2 regions of the Streptomyces arenae genome follow, and region 1 is predicted to be linked to the other one. Evidence: riboswitches for the same ligand, from Rfam matches in the RefSeq annotation. Region 1 holds a riboswitch; the other holds the start of a gene.
What was found. A riboswitch is a leader RNA that binds a small molecule or an ion and turns the genes downstream of it on or off. The one in region 1 is predicted to bind glycine.
Positions count from the first base shown of each region.

Region 2: it holds a riboswitch for glycine, as region 1 does, so the genes downstream of both, gcvT (glycine cleavage system aminomethyltransferase GcvT) here and gcvP (aminomethyl-transferring glycine dehydrogenase) in region 1, are expected to answer to the same signal.

Region 1 covers NZ_JAKQYH010000074.1:6,865-14,330, reverse strand. The annotation lists gene gcvP (aminomethyl-transferring glycine dehydrogenase) at 1-2,864, opposite strand, end outside; glycine riboswitch at 3,039-3,133, opposite strand; gene MB828_RS36760 (PRC-barrel domain-containing protein) at 3,247-3,627, shown strand; gene MB828_RS36755 (DNA polymerase IV) at 3,540-5,012, opposite strand; gene MB828_RS36750 (MerR family transcriptional regulator) at 5,064-5,708, opposite strand; gene MB828_RS36745 (bifunctional nuclease family protein) at 5,977-6,450, opposite strand; gene MB828_RS36740 (MerR family transcriptional regulator) at 6,542-7,279, opposite strand; gene MB828_RS36735 (FHA domain-containing protein) at 7,320-7,466, opposite strand, start outside.
Region 2 covers NZ_JAKQYH010000029.1:133,879-141,344, forward strand. The annotation lists gene MB828_RS14255 (ABC transporter permease) at 1-380, opposite strand, end outside; gene MB828_RS14260 (hypothetical protein) at 1,053-1,622, shown strand; gene MB828_RS14265 (enhanced serine sensitivity protein SseB C-terminal domain-containing protein) at 1,758-2,555, opposite strand; gene MB828_RS14270 (enhanced serine sensitivity protein SseB) at 2,747-3,538, opposite strand; gene MB828_RS14275 (AAA family ATPase) at 3,665-4,345, opposite strand; glycine riboswitch at 4,535-4,635, shown strand; glycine riboswitch at 4,636-4,744, shown strand; gene gcvT (glycine cleavage system aminomethyltransferase GcvT) at 4,792-5,919, shown strand; gene gcvH (glycine cleavage system protein GcvH) at 6,060-6,437, shown strand; gene glyA (serine hydroxymethyltransferase) at 6,498-7,466, shown strand, end outside.

The sequences.
Region 1 (7,466 bases):
GGCGGGCACGAGCACACCAGGTTCCGGTCGCCGAAGGCCTGGTCGATCCGGCGCACCGGCGGCCAGTACTTGTCGGCGGCGGACACCCCGGCCGGGAAGACGGCCTCCACGCGACTGTACGCGTGCTCCCACTCCCCGCCGAGCGCGGCGGCCGTGTGCGGAGCGCCCCGCAGCGGGTTGTCCTCGGCGGGCCACTGTCCTGCCCCCACCTTGTCGATCTCCGCGCGGATGGCGATCATCGCGTCGCAGAACCGGTCCAGCTCACCCAGGTCCTCGGACTCGGTCGGCTCGATCATCAGCGTGCCGGCGACCGGGAAGGACATCGTCGGCGCGTGGAAGCCGTAGTCGATGAGCCGCTTGGCGACGTCGTCGACGCTGACCCCGGTCGCCTTGGTGAGCGGCCGCAGGTCGATGATGCACTCGTGCGCGACCAGCCCGCCGGGCCCGGTGTAGAGCACGGGGAAGTGCGGCTCGAGCCGCTTGGCGACGTAGTTGGCGCTGAGCACGGCCACCTGGGTGGCCCGCTTCAGCCCCTCGCCGCCCATGAGCCGGACGTACGCCCACGAGATCGGCAGGATCCCGGCCGAGCCCCAGGGCGCCGCGGAGATCGGCCCGACCCCGGTCTCCGGCCCGGCGGCCGGCTGGAGCGGGTGGTTCGGCAGGTACGGCGCCAGGTGGGCCCGTACGGCCACCGGACCGACGCCCGGTCCGCCGCCGCCGTGCGGGATGCAGAAGGTCTTGTGCAGGTTGAGGTGGGACACGTCACCGCCGAAGTGCCCCGGCTTGGCGAGCCCGACCAGGGCGTTCAGGTTGGCACCGTCGACGTAGACCTGGCCGCCGGCCTCGTGGACCTGGGCGCAGATGTCGGCGACGTGCTCCTCGAACACGCCGTGGGTGGACGGGTAGGTGATCATCAGTACCGCGAGTTCGTCGCGGTGCTGCTCGATCTTCGCCCGCAGGTCCTCGACGTCGATCTCGCCGTCCTCGGCGGTCTTCACGACGACGACCTTCATGCCCGCCATCACCGCGCTGGCCGCATTGGTCCCGTGGGCGGACGACGGGATCAGGCACACGGTCCGCTGCGCGTCGCCGTTGGCCCGGTGGTAGGCGCGCACGGCGAGCAGGCCGGCCAGCTCGCCCTGGGATCCGGCGTTGGGCTGCAACGACACCTTGTCGTAGCCGGTGACCTCGGCGAGCCGCTCCTCCAGTTCCCGGATGAGCGTCAGGTAGCCCTGTGCCTGCTCGGCGGGCGCGAAGGGGTGCAGCTGACCGAACTCGGGCCAGGTGACCGGCTCCATCTCGGTGGTGGCGTTCAGCTTCATGGTGCACGAGCCCAGCGGGATCATGCCCCGGTCCAGCGCGTAGTCGCGGTCGGCGAGCTTGCGCAGGTAGCGCAGCATCGCGGTCTCGGAGCGGTGCTGCTGGAAGACGGGGTGGGTGAGGTAGCCGTCGGTGCGCAGCAGCGCCTCGGGCAGCGTGTCCTCGGTGACGGCGTCCAGCGCCTCGACGTCGCCGTCGACCCCGAAGGCGCCCCACACGGCGCTCAGCTGGGCGCGCGTGGTCGTCTCGTCGCAGGCCATGGAGACGTGGTCGGCGTCGACGAGCCGCAGGTTGACACCGCCCTGCCGGGCGGCGGAGACGACCTCGGCGGCCTTGCCGGGCACCCGCGCGGTGAGGGTGTCGAAGTAGGCGCCGTGCACGATCTCGACGCCGCCGGCCCGCAGGCCCGCGGCGAGGACCGTGGCGTACCGGTGGGTGCGCCGGGCGATGGCCTGGAGCCCCTCGGGGCCGTGGTAGACGGCGTACATGCCGGCCATCACGGCGAGCAGCACCTGCGCGGTGCAGATGTTGCTGGTGGCCTTCTCCCGGCGGATGTGCTGCTCGCGGGTCTGCAGCGCGAGCCGGTAGGCCTTGTTCCCGTCGGCGTCCACGGACACGCCCACGAGCCGGCCGGGCAGGCTGCGCGCGAACTTCTCACGGACGGCCATGTAGCCGGCGTGCGGCCCGCCGAAGCCCATCGGCACGCCGAACCGCTGGGTGGTGCCGACCGCGATGTCGGCCCCCAGCTCGCCCGGGGAGGTCAGCAGGGTCAGGGCGAGCAGATCGGCGGCCACGGTGACGAGCGCGCCGAGCTCGTGCGCCTGCTCGATGACGGGCTTGATGTCGCGTACGGCACCGGAGGCACCGGGGTACTGGACGAGCACGCCGCTGATCTCACGTCCGGCGAGGTCCGCCGGGATGCCCTCGGAGAGGTCGGCGACCACGACCTCCACGCCCGTCGGCTCGGTGCGCGTGCGGATCACCGCGATGGTCTGCGGCAGCGCGTCCGCGTCGACGACGTAGACGCCCTTCTTGTTCTTGCCCATGCGCAGTGACAGGGCCACGGCCTCGGCGGCGGCCGTGCCCTCGTCGAGCAGCGAGGCGCCGGAGGTGGGCAGCCCGGTGAGGTCGGCGACCACGGTCTGGAAGTTCAGCAGCGCTTCCAGCCGGCCCTGGGAGATCTCCGGCTGGTACGGCGTGTAGGCCGTGTACCAGGCGGGGTTCTCCATCACGTTGCGCAGGATGACGGGCGGGGTGAAGGTCCCGTAGTAGCCGAGGCCGATCATCGAGCCGAGCACCTGGTTGCGGTCGGCGAGCGAGCGCAGTTCGGCGAGGACCTCGGCCTCGGTCCGGGCACCCGGCAGCTCCAGGCGGTCGGCGTTCTTGATCACGTCCGGCACGGCCGCGGCCGTCAGTTCGTCCAGCGAGCCGTAGCCGACCTGCGCGAGCATCTTGGCCCGCGCCTCCTGGTCGGGCCCGATGTGGCGCTGCTCGAAGGGGATTGCCTGTTCGAGCTCGGAGAGCGAAGGGCGGTGGGCGGTCATTGCGGAGGCCTCCTGGTCTGACGCGACCTTCGAGGGGTACCCCGGCACGGGTACCCCGACGGCCTCCCCCTCTGTCATCTCAACCTGAGAGCTTCGCCGGACGCCCGTGGGCACCGGCTTTCACCGTCGGTGAGGGCGGACACCGTCGACGTCCGCCCTGCTTTCCAGAGTGACCTCGTCCGTGCGGTACGTGGGCCTGAGAGATTCCGGGGAGGATTTGCTCCTTCGGCGCCTCCGGATTGCCCGGAGGACTCTCCCGCACGGGGTCAGCAGCCGCTGCCAGCGTACCAGCGGGGGCAACGCACGGACCTTCGAGTGGCCGCCTCCTTGAATGTGCTCTTTTGTAGTGCTTACGGATGAGTTGCGACCAAGTGGAGGGCCCGTGCAGACCGACATCGATCCGCGCAACCTGATCGGCCGCAAGGCGTTCGACCGCAACGGCACGAAGATCGGCACGATCGACGAGGTGTACCTCGACGACGCGACGGGCGTGCCGGAGTGGGCGGCCATACGCACCGGCCTGTTCTCCCGGGACGCGTTCGTGCCCCTGGAGCCCAGCGAGCTGGTCGAGGGCACCCTGCACATCCCCTTCGACCGCGCCCTGATCAAGGACGCCCCCGACTTCGGAGTGGGCCGCCACCTCTCTCCGGAGCAGGAGCTCCAGCTCTACCACCACTACGGTCTGGACACGGCGGTTCCGCCCCCGCCCCGCCCGGACCACGAGTTCGGCAAGCTGGCGGGCACGGAGGACACGGGGGCCTGAGGGCCGAGGGCGTCCCGTCGCGGGCCGTCCGGCGCGGCCCCCGTCACGTCCTCCACCAACGGCAACGGATCCGCGGGCTCCAGCTCCGGATCGTCGACCCGGAACGTCCGCACCCGGCCCGGCACCAGCGACGCCGGTGTCTCGAAGCGCACCGTCACCCGCCCCAGCCCGCTGCCCTGCACCCATCCGGGTCCGTACTGCGCGTGCCGCACGTCGTGCCCCGCGGGCCAGCGCCGTCCGGCCGCCGCGTCCTGCTCGGCCACGGCGACGGGCTCCACGGTGTCCTCCTCCGCCGTGACGTCCGTCACCTCCCCCGCGGCCTGCGCGAAGAGGTCCTCCTGGGTGTAGTCGGCCAGGCCCGTCACCCCCACCCCCAGCAGTCGCACGCCCCCCGTCGTGTCCACCGAGTCGAGCAGCCGCGCGGCCGCCTCCCGCACCACCGCCGGGTCGTCGGTCGGCCCCCGCAGCGTCTCCGACCGGGTCAGCGTCGAGAAGTCGTACCGCCGCACCTTCAGCACGATCGTCCGCCCCGACAGCCCGGCCTCCCGCAGCCGCCGCACGCACCGGTCCGCCAGCCGCCGCACCTCCATGCCCACTCTCAGCCGGTCGTGGATGTCCACGTCGTAGGTGTCCTCCACGGACACCGACTTGGCCTCCCGCTCGGCCACCACGGGCCGCTCGTCGTGCGCGAGCGCCATCGCGTACAGCGCGTGCCCGTGGGCCTTGCCCAGCAGCCGTACCAGCTCGTCCTCACCGGCCTCGGCGATCTCGGCGACCGTGGTGATCCCGGCCCGCCGCAGATGGTCCCCCGTCGCCGGCCCCACCCCCGGCAGGATCCGCACCGGCATCGGCCCGAGCAGCGTCCGCTCGGTGCCCGGCTCGATCAGCACCAGGCCGTCCGGCTTGGCCTGCTCGGAGGCGATCTTCGCGAGCATCTTGGACGCGGCGAGCCCGACGGACCCGGAGAGCCCCGTGACGGCCCGTATGTCCGCGCGCAGCCGCTCCCCGACCGACCGGGCCGACGCCTCGTCCGAGGCCCTCTCACCGGCCTCCAGGTCCACGAACGCCTCATCCAGGCTCAACGGCTCCACCAGCGGCGACAGCTCGTGCAACAGGGTCATCACCTGCTCGCTGATCGAGCGGTACAGCGTGAAGCGCGGCACCAGGTACGCGGCGTTCGGCGCCAGCCTGCGCGCCTGCGCCATCGGCATCGCGGAGTGCACCCCGAACACCCGGGCCTCGTACGACGCGGTGGCCACCACACCACGCGGTCCGAGCCCGCCCACGACCACGGCCTTCCCGCGCAGGCTCGGCTTGGACGCCTGCTCCACCGAGGCGTAGAAGGCATCCATGTCGAGATGCAGGATCGTGGGCGCGTTTCTCACATCTCCGATGCTGCACCACGCCACTGACAACGCGCCGGACGCGCCGGGAGGTCAGACCGCCTTGTTGCGCCGCCGGGCCAGTTCGTCGGCCGGGTTGTGCCCGACGAGGGTCTCACCGGTGTCGACGCGCTCGCCGTGCAGCTGGGAGAGCGCGTTCTCCACGTCCCGCCAGACCACGCCGACCGCGATCCCGAAGATGCCCTGACCGCCCTGGAGCAGGGCGTGCACCTCGTCCGGCGAGGTGCACTCGTAGACCGTGGCACCGTCGCTCATGAGGGTCATCCGCTCCAGGTCGCGGAAACCGCGTTCTCTGAGGTGCTGAACCGCGCTGCGGATGTTCTGGAGGGAGACCCCGGTGTCCAGGAACCGCTTGACGATCTTCAGGACAACGACGTCCCGGAAGCTGTACAGACGCTGCGTGCCCGACCCGTAGGCGGGCCGCACGCTGGGCTCGACCAGGCCGGTGCGGGCCCAGTAGTCGAGTTGCCGGTAGGTGATGCCGGCCGCCGCGCAGGCCGTGGGCCCGCGGTAGCCGATCTCCTCGGTGGCCATGGACGCCGCCCCTCCGCCGCTCGGCACTGCCGTCGGCCGCTGCGGGGCGTGACCGGCTGTGCTGCTGTGAAGCGGGTATGGACCGCTCTCCCCGAAACCGTGTCCGGGGGCACCCCCAGCCGTACCGTCGCCGCTGCTTCTCACGCCGACCTCCGTCCTTGACCTGCCTTCTCGACGGTAGGCAGTCACCAGGGGCGCGTCAACGATCGCCACGCTCGGCACGCCGAGTGATAATCACCCTAGGAGTGGTTTCCCGTGCCCCACCGCGGGGAAAGGCTAGCCGAATGCTCTGGCGGCAGGCCGTAGGACGCTCTCAGTGGCCGCTGGCAATTGCCCATGAGTTTCGGCCGGCCCCGGCCCGCGAACCGGCCCGTCACCGACCTTCCGGTGGGTAACGGGCCGCTCGGCGCTCTCACTGGCTGCTGCTGCCGAAGTCCTCGGGCGAGATCTGGTCGAGGAACTCGCGGAACTTCTCCACCTCGTCCTCCTGCTCGTCCGGAATCGCGATCCCCGCGTCGTCCAGCACCGTGTCGCTGCCGTAGATCGGCGTACCGGTGCGCAGCGCAAGCGCTATCGCGTCGGACGGACGGGCGCTCACCTCGACGCCGCTGGCGAACACCAGCTCCGCGTAGAAGACGCCCTCACGCAGGTCCGTGATGCGTACTTCGGTGAGCTCCTGACCGACGGCCTCCAGCACGTCCTTGAACAGGTCGTGGGTCAGCGGTCGCGCGGGGGCCATGCCCTGCTGGGCGAAGGCGATCGCCGTCGCTTCCCCCGGCCCGATCCAGATGGGGAGGTAACGGTCGCCTCCCACTTCGCGCAGGAGCACGATCGGTTGGTTGGAGGGCATTTCCACCCGGACACCTACGACATCGAGCTCGTTCACACAGCAACCCTAGGCCGTGCCCGGGACGTTTGGGTAGTCGGGCCGACAACGCGCGCCCGATCCGGCCTCAGCCCGGGTCCTGTCACTTCGGTCACGGCAGCCGCACCCCGAGTGCGATCTGCACCAGCGCGGCGTGCAGCTTCACCGTGAGCGCCGCCAGCTCCTTCGTACGGGCCTCGGCATGGGCCCTGGTCTGCGGGTTGCGGTGCCGCTTCAGCGGAGCCACCACCTGCTCCACCAGGCCGGCCTCCCGGTCGGCGGCGGCCTTCATCGCCCGCAGATGGCGCGGCTCGATCCCGAACCGCCCCAGCTCGGTCACGAGCGACGCCACCGTGACCGACTCGGCGTCGTAGACGCCGTCCTCCAGCGGGGCGATCAGCCCGTACGACTCCCACTCCGCGAGGCAGCCCTCGTCGATCTCGGCGGCCGCCAGCAGCTCCTGGCGCCCGATCCGCGCCACCGGGGGCGCCTCCGGCACCATCGGCACCGCCTCCCCGTCGCGCTGCCGCCCCAGCACGGGAAGTTGCACGGCCTCACCGCGCTCCACGGCGTCCAGGTGCTCCCGGATGACCTTGAGCGGCAGATAGTGGTCCCGCTGCATCCGCAGGACGTGTCCGAGACGCTGCACGTCCTCGGCGCTGAACTTGCGGTACCCGGAAGGGGTCCGGCGCGGCTCGATGAGCCCCTCCGACTCCAGGAAGCGGATCTTGGAGATGGTGACTTCGGGGAACTCGTCGCGCAGCACGTTCAGCACCGTGCCGATGCTCATCAGCCCGGTTTCCGTGGCGGCGGTGCCATGACCGGCACCGCCGCTCGGTGTGTGCGGCATGGACCTTCTTCCCTGGGGCCCCCGGACGAGGTCCGGCGGGTCAGATGCCCTGCCGGCTCGCGTAGAAGACCAGCCGGTACTTGCCGATCTGGACCTCGTCACCGTTCGACAGGGCGACCTGGTCGATGCGCTCCCGGTTGACGTACGTGCCGTTGAGGCTGCCCACGTCGGCCACCGTGAAGGAGCC
Region 2 (7,466 bases), on a different contig from region 1:
ACCACCAGCGACACCCAGGAGCCCTCCAGGATGCGGGTGGCGATGTCACGGCCGAACTTGGGGTCCACGCCCAGAGGGTGATCGAGGCTCATACCGCCCCAGCCGCCGGACGGCAGCGAGGTGTTGGGGTCGATCAGCTCCTGGTGGAAGGCGTTGGGGTCGAGACCGAACAGAGCCTGGATGGGGCGGGCGAGGATCGCCACGACGATCAGCAGGACGACAACGATGCCGCCCACGACGGCGACCCTGTCCTTCTTGAACCGGGACCAGGCGATCTGCCCGAGGGAACGACCCTCGATCTGCCCCTTACCGGCACCCTGCAGCACAGCCTCCGGCTGCGCATCGGCTGCCGCCCCGGTGGTCTCGATCGGTGCGGTCACTGTGACCTGACCCCTCTCACCGGCGGTGACCGGCTTTTGTCCGCCGCGGTGGGCGGCTTGGTTCGCTTGCATGTTGCGCGGTGGCTGCCGATGGTTACGGCCCGACCGTCCGCGAGACCGTTGACTGGCACTGCGTACCGGCTCGCGGGATCGGTGACTTCGCGTCTGAAAGGCGAGTCTTCAGTGCCCTGGTGATCACGCGCCAGGGCTGATGGAGAAAGTATGCGCAACCGTGATGCCGATCGAGGTTTCCGCTATCCGGACTACTGGCAACAGAGGTCGGACGGAATAATTCGGACACAGTGCACAAAGAAGCTCCAATGGTGCGCATCTACGCGCGAAGATCACTGCATGGACAGCGGTCGAGCACCACCCGCCGAGAGCCCGGAGCGGAGCGTTCAGATGTGACCGACGCCACAAGCGGTGCGGGGCGCGTCCGGTTTGCCGCTTTCTTGCTTTTTCGCCCCACGCACAGAGTGGACAATCGGCATTTTGACCCTAAATCGATTTTCCTGTGCTTTACGAATCTGAGCTTTCTCTGAGAATTCGACCGGATCGCACCGCAGTAAACTGCTTGCCCAATCGAATTCACAGGGCTAACTTCATTCCCGCACCGCTGCTCCGGCGACCGAAATACTGGGGCAGAACGAAACGGGGAAACGGGGAGAACAAATGAAGACACCGAAGAGGCGCGCGCTCTGTTCTGTTGCGACGGGCGTCGCTCTGCTCGGCGGAAGCTTCGCCATCATTCCCGCGACGGCGACTTCGGCAGCCGCCGCGCACTGCGAGCCTTTCACCTACTACACCGTGTCCAAGCTGTCCGGCGCCTCCTACAAGACCCGTGGGCCTGTCCGCAGCAAGTACAACAGCAGCTCCCACTCGGCCACGCTCTCGATCTCCGAGACGACGAGCACCACGAGGGCGTCCGCCTGGAGCGGCGAGGCAAGCGTGTCCGTGGGCTGGGCCATCGCCACGGTCAACGCCAAGACCAGCTACTCGGTGACGAAGACGGCCGCCAAGGGCGTCACCGTGACCGACACCATGGTCGTCGACTCGCACAAGCGGGGATATGCGCAGCCGATGGTCGAGTACCACAACTTCGGCATCTACAAGTGGCGCCAGGGAGGTGACTGCAAGCAGTATCCCGTCAAGGACATGGGAATCCTCAAGGGGATAACTTCCTCGGAGCACTGGGCGGAGTGCCAGACGAAGAGCACAGACGGCTGCACTCCCAGGCCGTGATGTAATACGCGGCAGATACGGACGGGCACCACAAGAAATCCGGGTGAGCGGCAGAAGTCACTGCCGCTCACCCGGATTTCTTGTGCTCAGAATCAGAAGCAAGGAGATGGGGAAGAACTACTGTCCGAGCGGCGGTCAGTAGCCGCCGGGCGCGGGCGGGTAGCCGTAGCCGGCCGCCGGGGCCGGGGGGAGCGCCGCGTGGGCCTCCCGGTCGTAGAACGGACGGGCCGCCGCCCTCATCCACATCACGACCGGGTCGTACTCGTCGGTCATGGCCACCGTGGACACCGGCAGGCCGTCCGGTACCGCCCCGATCGACTGCTGCATCATCGCCCGCACCGAGTCCACGGCCGGCGGCGAGGTGTCGTACACGTCGAGGCCGATCGCGAGGTACGGCGCCCCGAGCGCCGGCTGCACCCAGGCACGGCGCAGGGAGCGGATCGCGGGCGTGCGGTGGGCGTTCTGCGACAGCAGAGCGTAGAACTGCGGGATCTCGATGGCCGGTTCGGCCAGCCGCAGCGGGCCGGCCGGCTGCCGGTCCAGGCCGGTGGCGATGCGGCGCAGGTCCAGCCAGGGGATGCCGACGCCGCCGCCCGGGGCGTGCGGGTTGAGCCAGAGCCCGAAGTGGTCGGGGTAGAGGGTGCGGGCCACGTCGACGCCGTCGACCACCTCGTACGACCGGTTCCAGCCGCTTGCCGACAGTTCCTGGGCCGAGGTCACGCAGGGGGCGTAGCCGTGGCCGTCGACCTCCATGTTCCCGTACTGGGCGTCGGGGGAACCGGACTGGCCGTGCCAGAGCAGCATCCAGATCTGGCCGGAGGCGGGCGTGGCGAGGGCGCGGAGGAGTGCCTCGTAGGCGTCGTAGCGCCCGGGCGTTACCTGGCGCAGCATGTGCTCGACCTGTCCGGTCGCCGCGGTGCCGCTGGCGCTCACGTGTTACCGCCCCTTCATCTGTCGCCCCGCGTGTGGAGGCCGCCCCGCGTTTGGAGACAGCTTAAGGGCCCAGGGAGCGGGGGCCGATTGTCCGTGCGCGGGTGCGGCTCCGTGGTGGCCGGGCGAGCCCGCCCGGCGAGCCGCGAACGGGCACGGGCCCGTGCCCCCGGCCGGTTGTTCCGAGGGTGTTTCTAGTGGCCGTACTGATAGAAGGGGCGGACGTGGTCCCGCATCCAGTGGGCCACCGGGTCGTCCGCCACGTCCAGCAGGACCAGGTTGACCGGCCAGGGCACCGGGACCCGGCCCAGTGCCTTGCCCAGCGCCTCCAGGGGCAGGGCGCGCAGGTCGCCCTCCCACTGGGAGAGTTCGACGCCCACGAACATCACCGGGTCGGACGTCTCGACCGCGGCCAGGCAGCGGCGGGCGGAGGCGACCACGCCGATCGCCGCGAACTCCGCCGACGCGGCGGCCAGGAAGTCCATCGGGTCGTCCTGCCAGTCCGGCTCGAAGAGGCGGACCCGGCCGCCGGAGGCGGGTCCGTCCAGTTCGGTGCGGCCGACCCGGCACAGCTCGGCGACCCCTTCCGGCGGCAGCGGGAGGCCCACCATGCCCCCGGGGTTCACGGCGATGCCGACCTGCGGGGGCAGGCCGCGGGCGAACTCGGCGGCGGGCGCGATCGTGTACGACAGGTGGGAGCCGGCCACCAGGCGGAACTGCTCCTCGGAGCTGAAGACCGGGACGTACACCTGGCCGGCGATCTCCGTGGTGGGCAGGTCGAGGGGGCCGCTGTGCGGGCCGCCGCCCTCGGGCAGCGGGATCCACAGGTAGCTGCGGCCCAGTACCTCGATGAGGCGGGCCGCCGCCGCGGGCACGCCGAGGGAGGCCGACAGCACCTCCTCCAGTTCGTTGCCGGGCCAACCGCCGTGCGGGTGGGGGTGTGCCTGTGCCGGGAAGTCCGCGGGAAGGTCCGCCGGGAAGTCCATCTGCCTACCGCCTGCTGGAAACCGCTGTTGAGGCTGAAAAGGCTAGCGGGTGACACCGACAAAGCCAGCAGCCGATTCAAGTCCACGGGCCGCTCCACCTCGTCCGGGGCCGCCCGCCTCGCGCGCTCAGGCTGTGAAGGCGATCCGGCGCAGGGTGTCCGCCGCGTCGCGGTCGAGGAGCACCGCCGAACCGCAGCCCGGAGGCAGATCGCCCTTCTCGACGGAGCGGATCAGCCGGCCCGCCGCCCTGCGGTGGCGCAGGAAGGCGTACCGCGAGACACCACGGCCGCGCTCGCGCTGGCCGTCCAGGGCCGTGCCCGGCGTGACGTCCAGGAGCAGCAGGTGCAGGGTGCCGCCGCGGCGCCGGGCCTCCCGGGCCAGCCAGTCGCGCACCCAGACCTGCGTGCCGCAGTCGTGCACGACCACGCCCTCGCCGGTACGCAGGGCGCGGCGCAGGCCGGCGTAGTGGGCGAGGCGGACCAGCGGGCGGTAGACGGCGTACGGCAGGAGCCGGGCCAGCCGGGCGTCCCAGCGGTCGCGGGTGTCCTGGGAGTCGACGCGTATGCCCTGGACGGTGCGGTGCATCAGCGTCGACTTCCCGCTGCCGGGCAGCCCGGTGACCACGACCAGGTCCCGGGGGCCGAAGAGCAGTCCGTGGGGGCCGTGGCCGGCGCGCTCGCGCAGATCGCGGACGACCGGTGCGGGGCGTGCGCCGTACCGCTCGCGGGCCGGGGCCGTCGGCTGCTCGGGCAGGGCGACGCCCGTCGTCGCCGCGCAGGTCCTCGCGTATGCCGTGGTCCTTGTCACCGTGACCGTCCTCCCTGGGGGTTCAGGAAAGGTTCTCCCCACTTAATGTAAAGAGAAGGTAATGCACGGTGTCTCGCGGTTCGGTGCGCGAACGGCCACAGGCCTGTCACAGAAGGCCGTGCCGGGTCCGGCCTGCCACGGCCGCGGACGGCGTGCAATGATGTCCGCGCCAACTGCATACCGGCCGCTTGAATCCGCGCGGGAGAGTCCCCCGGCACCACGGTGCCCGGGGCGCCGAAGGAGCAAGTCCCTCCCTTGAATCTCTCAGGCCCCGTTACCGCGCGGGCGAGGCACATCTGAAAAGCGGGCCGCTGTGACAGTGGCTCCACCCAAGGTGCAAGCCGTGACCACCCCGTGGTCAGGGCGAACCTCTCAGGTTCCGATGACAGATGGGGAGGACAGCTTCGCCTGTCATGCCCTTGGGACCTCCGGGAGACGACCGACCGATGAGCAGTACCGATTCCGCCGCACCCCGCCGTACCGCGCTCGATGCCCTGCACCGCTCGCTCGGCGCCACCATGACCGACTTCGCCGGCTGGGACATGCCCCTGCGCTACGGCTCCGAGCGTGACGAGCACGTCGCGGTACGGACCCGCGCCGGCCTCTTCGACCTCTCCCACATGGGCGAGATCGCCGTGACGGGGCCGGACGCGGCCCGGCTGCTGAACCACGCCCTCGTCGGGAACATCGCGTCCGTCGGGGTCGGGCGCGCCCGCTACACCATGATCTGCCGGACCGACGGCGGCATCCTGGACGACCTGATCGTCTACCGGCTGGACGAGACGGAGTACCTGGTCGTCGCCAACGCCTCCAACGCCCAGGTGGTCCTCGACGCGCTGCGGGAGCGGGCCGCCGGCTTCGACGCCGAGGTGCGCGACGACCGGGACGCGTACGCCCTGATCGCCGTCCAGGGCCCCGAGTCGCCCGGCATCCTGAAGTCCCTCACCGACGCCGACCTGGACGGCCTCAGGTACTACGCCGGGCTGCCCGGCACGGTCGCCGGGATCCCGGCGCTGATCGCCCGCACCGGCTACACCGGCGAGGACGGCTTCGAGCTGTTCGTGAAGCCGGAGCACGCGGTGGCGCTGTGGCAGGCCCTGACCGAGGCGGGCGAGCCGGCGGGCCTGGTGCCGTGCGGGCTGTCCTGCCGGGACACGCTGCGGCTGGAGGCGGGCATGCCGCTCTACGGGCACGAGCTCAGCACCTCGCTCACCCCGTTCGACGCCGGGCTCGGCCGGGTGGTGAAGTTCGAGAAGGAGGGCGACTTCGTGGGGCGCGAGGCGCTCACCGAGGCGGCGGCCCGCGCCGGATCGAACCCGCCCCGCGTCCTCGTCGGCCTGGTCGCCGAGGGCCGCCGGGTTCCGCGCGCCGGGTACCCGGTGGTCGCCGGCGGCAAGGTGATCGGCGAGGTCACCTCCGGCGCCCCCTCCCCCACCCTCGGCAGGCCGATCGCCATGGCGTACGTCGACGCGGCGCACGCGGCGCCCGGTACGGCGGGTGTCGGTGTGGACATCCGGGGCAGCCACGAGCCGTACGAGGTCGTCGCGCTGCCGTTCTACAAGCGCGAGAAGTAGCCGGAAACCGCCGGAAGAACCGCCCCGGCGCGCTCCGACCACGCCCCCGGGCGTGACCTCACACACATCACCGCTGGTCACGCCCGTTTCCAGCAGTCCCCCTTCACCAGCACTCCCCCGCGTACAGGAGAATTCAGGACATGAGCAACCCCCAGCAGCTGCGTTACAGCAAGGAGCACGAGTGGCTGTCGGCCGCCGAGGACGGCGTGGCGACGGTCGGCATCACGGAGCACGCGGCCAACGCGCTCGGTGACGTCGTCTTCGTCGAGCTCCCGGCGGTCGGCGACACGGTGACCGCGGGCGAGTCCTGCGGCGAGCTGGAGTCGACCAAGTCGGTGTCCGACCTGTACTCGCCGGTCACGGGTGAGATCACCGAGGTCAACGAGGACGTCGTGGAGGACCCGTCGCTGGTGAACTCGGCTCCCTTCGAGGGCGGCTGGCTGTTCAAGGTGCGCTTCGCGGACGAGCCGGCCGACCTGCTCTCCGCCGACGAGTACACCGCCTTCACCGCCGGCTGAGGCGACGCGGAAACAGACGTCGCAGACCAGGCGTCGTAGAAACAGGAGTCGTAGAAGCAGATGTCCGTTCTGAACACGTCCCTGCACGAGCTCGACCCGGAGGTCGCCGCCGCGGTGGACGCCGAGCTGGTGCGGCAGCAGTCCACCCTGGAGATGATCGCCTCCGAGAACTTCGCGCCGATCGCGGTCATGGAGGCGCAGGGCTCGGTCCTCACCAACAAGTACGCCGAGGGCTACCCCGGCCGTCGCTACTACGGCGGCTGCGAGCACGTCGACGTGACCGAGCAGATCGCCATCGACCGGGTGAAGGAGCTCTTCGGCGCCGAGTACGCGAACGTACAGCCGCACTCGGGCGCCTCCGCCAACCAGGCGGCCCTGTTCGCGCTGGCCCAGCCCGGGGACACCATCCTCGGCCTGGACCTCGCGCACGGCGGCCACCTGACCCACGGCATGCGCCTGAACTTCTCCGGCAAGCAGTTCGACGTGGTCGCCTACCACGTCGACGACGCCGGTCTCGTGGACATGGCCGAGGTCGAGCGGCTCGCCAAGGAGCACCGGCCGAAGGTGATCATCGCCGGCTGGTCGGCGTACCCGCGGCAGCTGGACTTCGCGGAGTTCCGCCGGATCGCCGACGAGGTCGAGGCGTACCTGTGGGTCGACATGGCGCACTTCGCCGGCCTGGTGGCGGCGGGGCTGCACGAGAACCCGGTGCCGTACGCCGACGTGGTCACGTCCACCACGCACAAGACGCTCGGCGGCCCGCGCGGCGGCATCATCCTCGCGAAGCAGGCCTTCGCGAAGAAGCTGAACTCGTCCGTCTTCCCGGGCTTCCAGGGCGGTCCCCTGGAGCACGTGATCGCGGCGAAGGCGGTCTCCTTCAAGGTCGCCGCCTCCGAGGACTTCAAGGAACGGCAGCGTCGTACCGTGGAGGGTGCGCGCATCCTGGCGGAGCGGCTGACGGCCGACGACGCCCGCGAGGCCGGCGTGAACGTCCTCTCCGGTGGTACCGACGTCCACCTGATCCTCGTC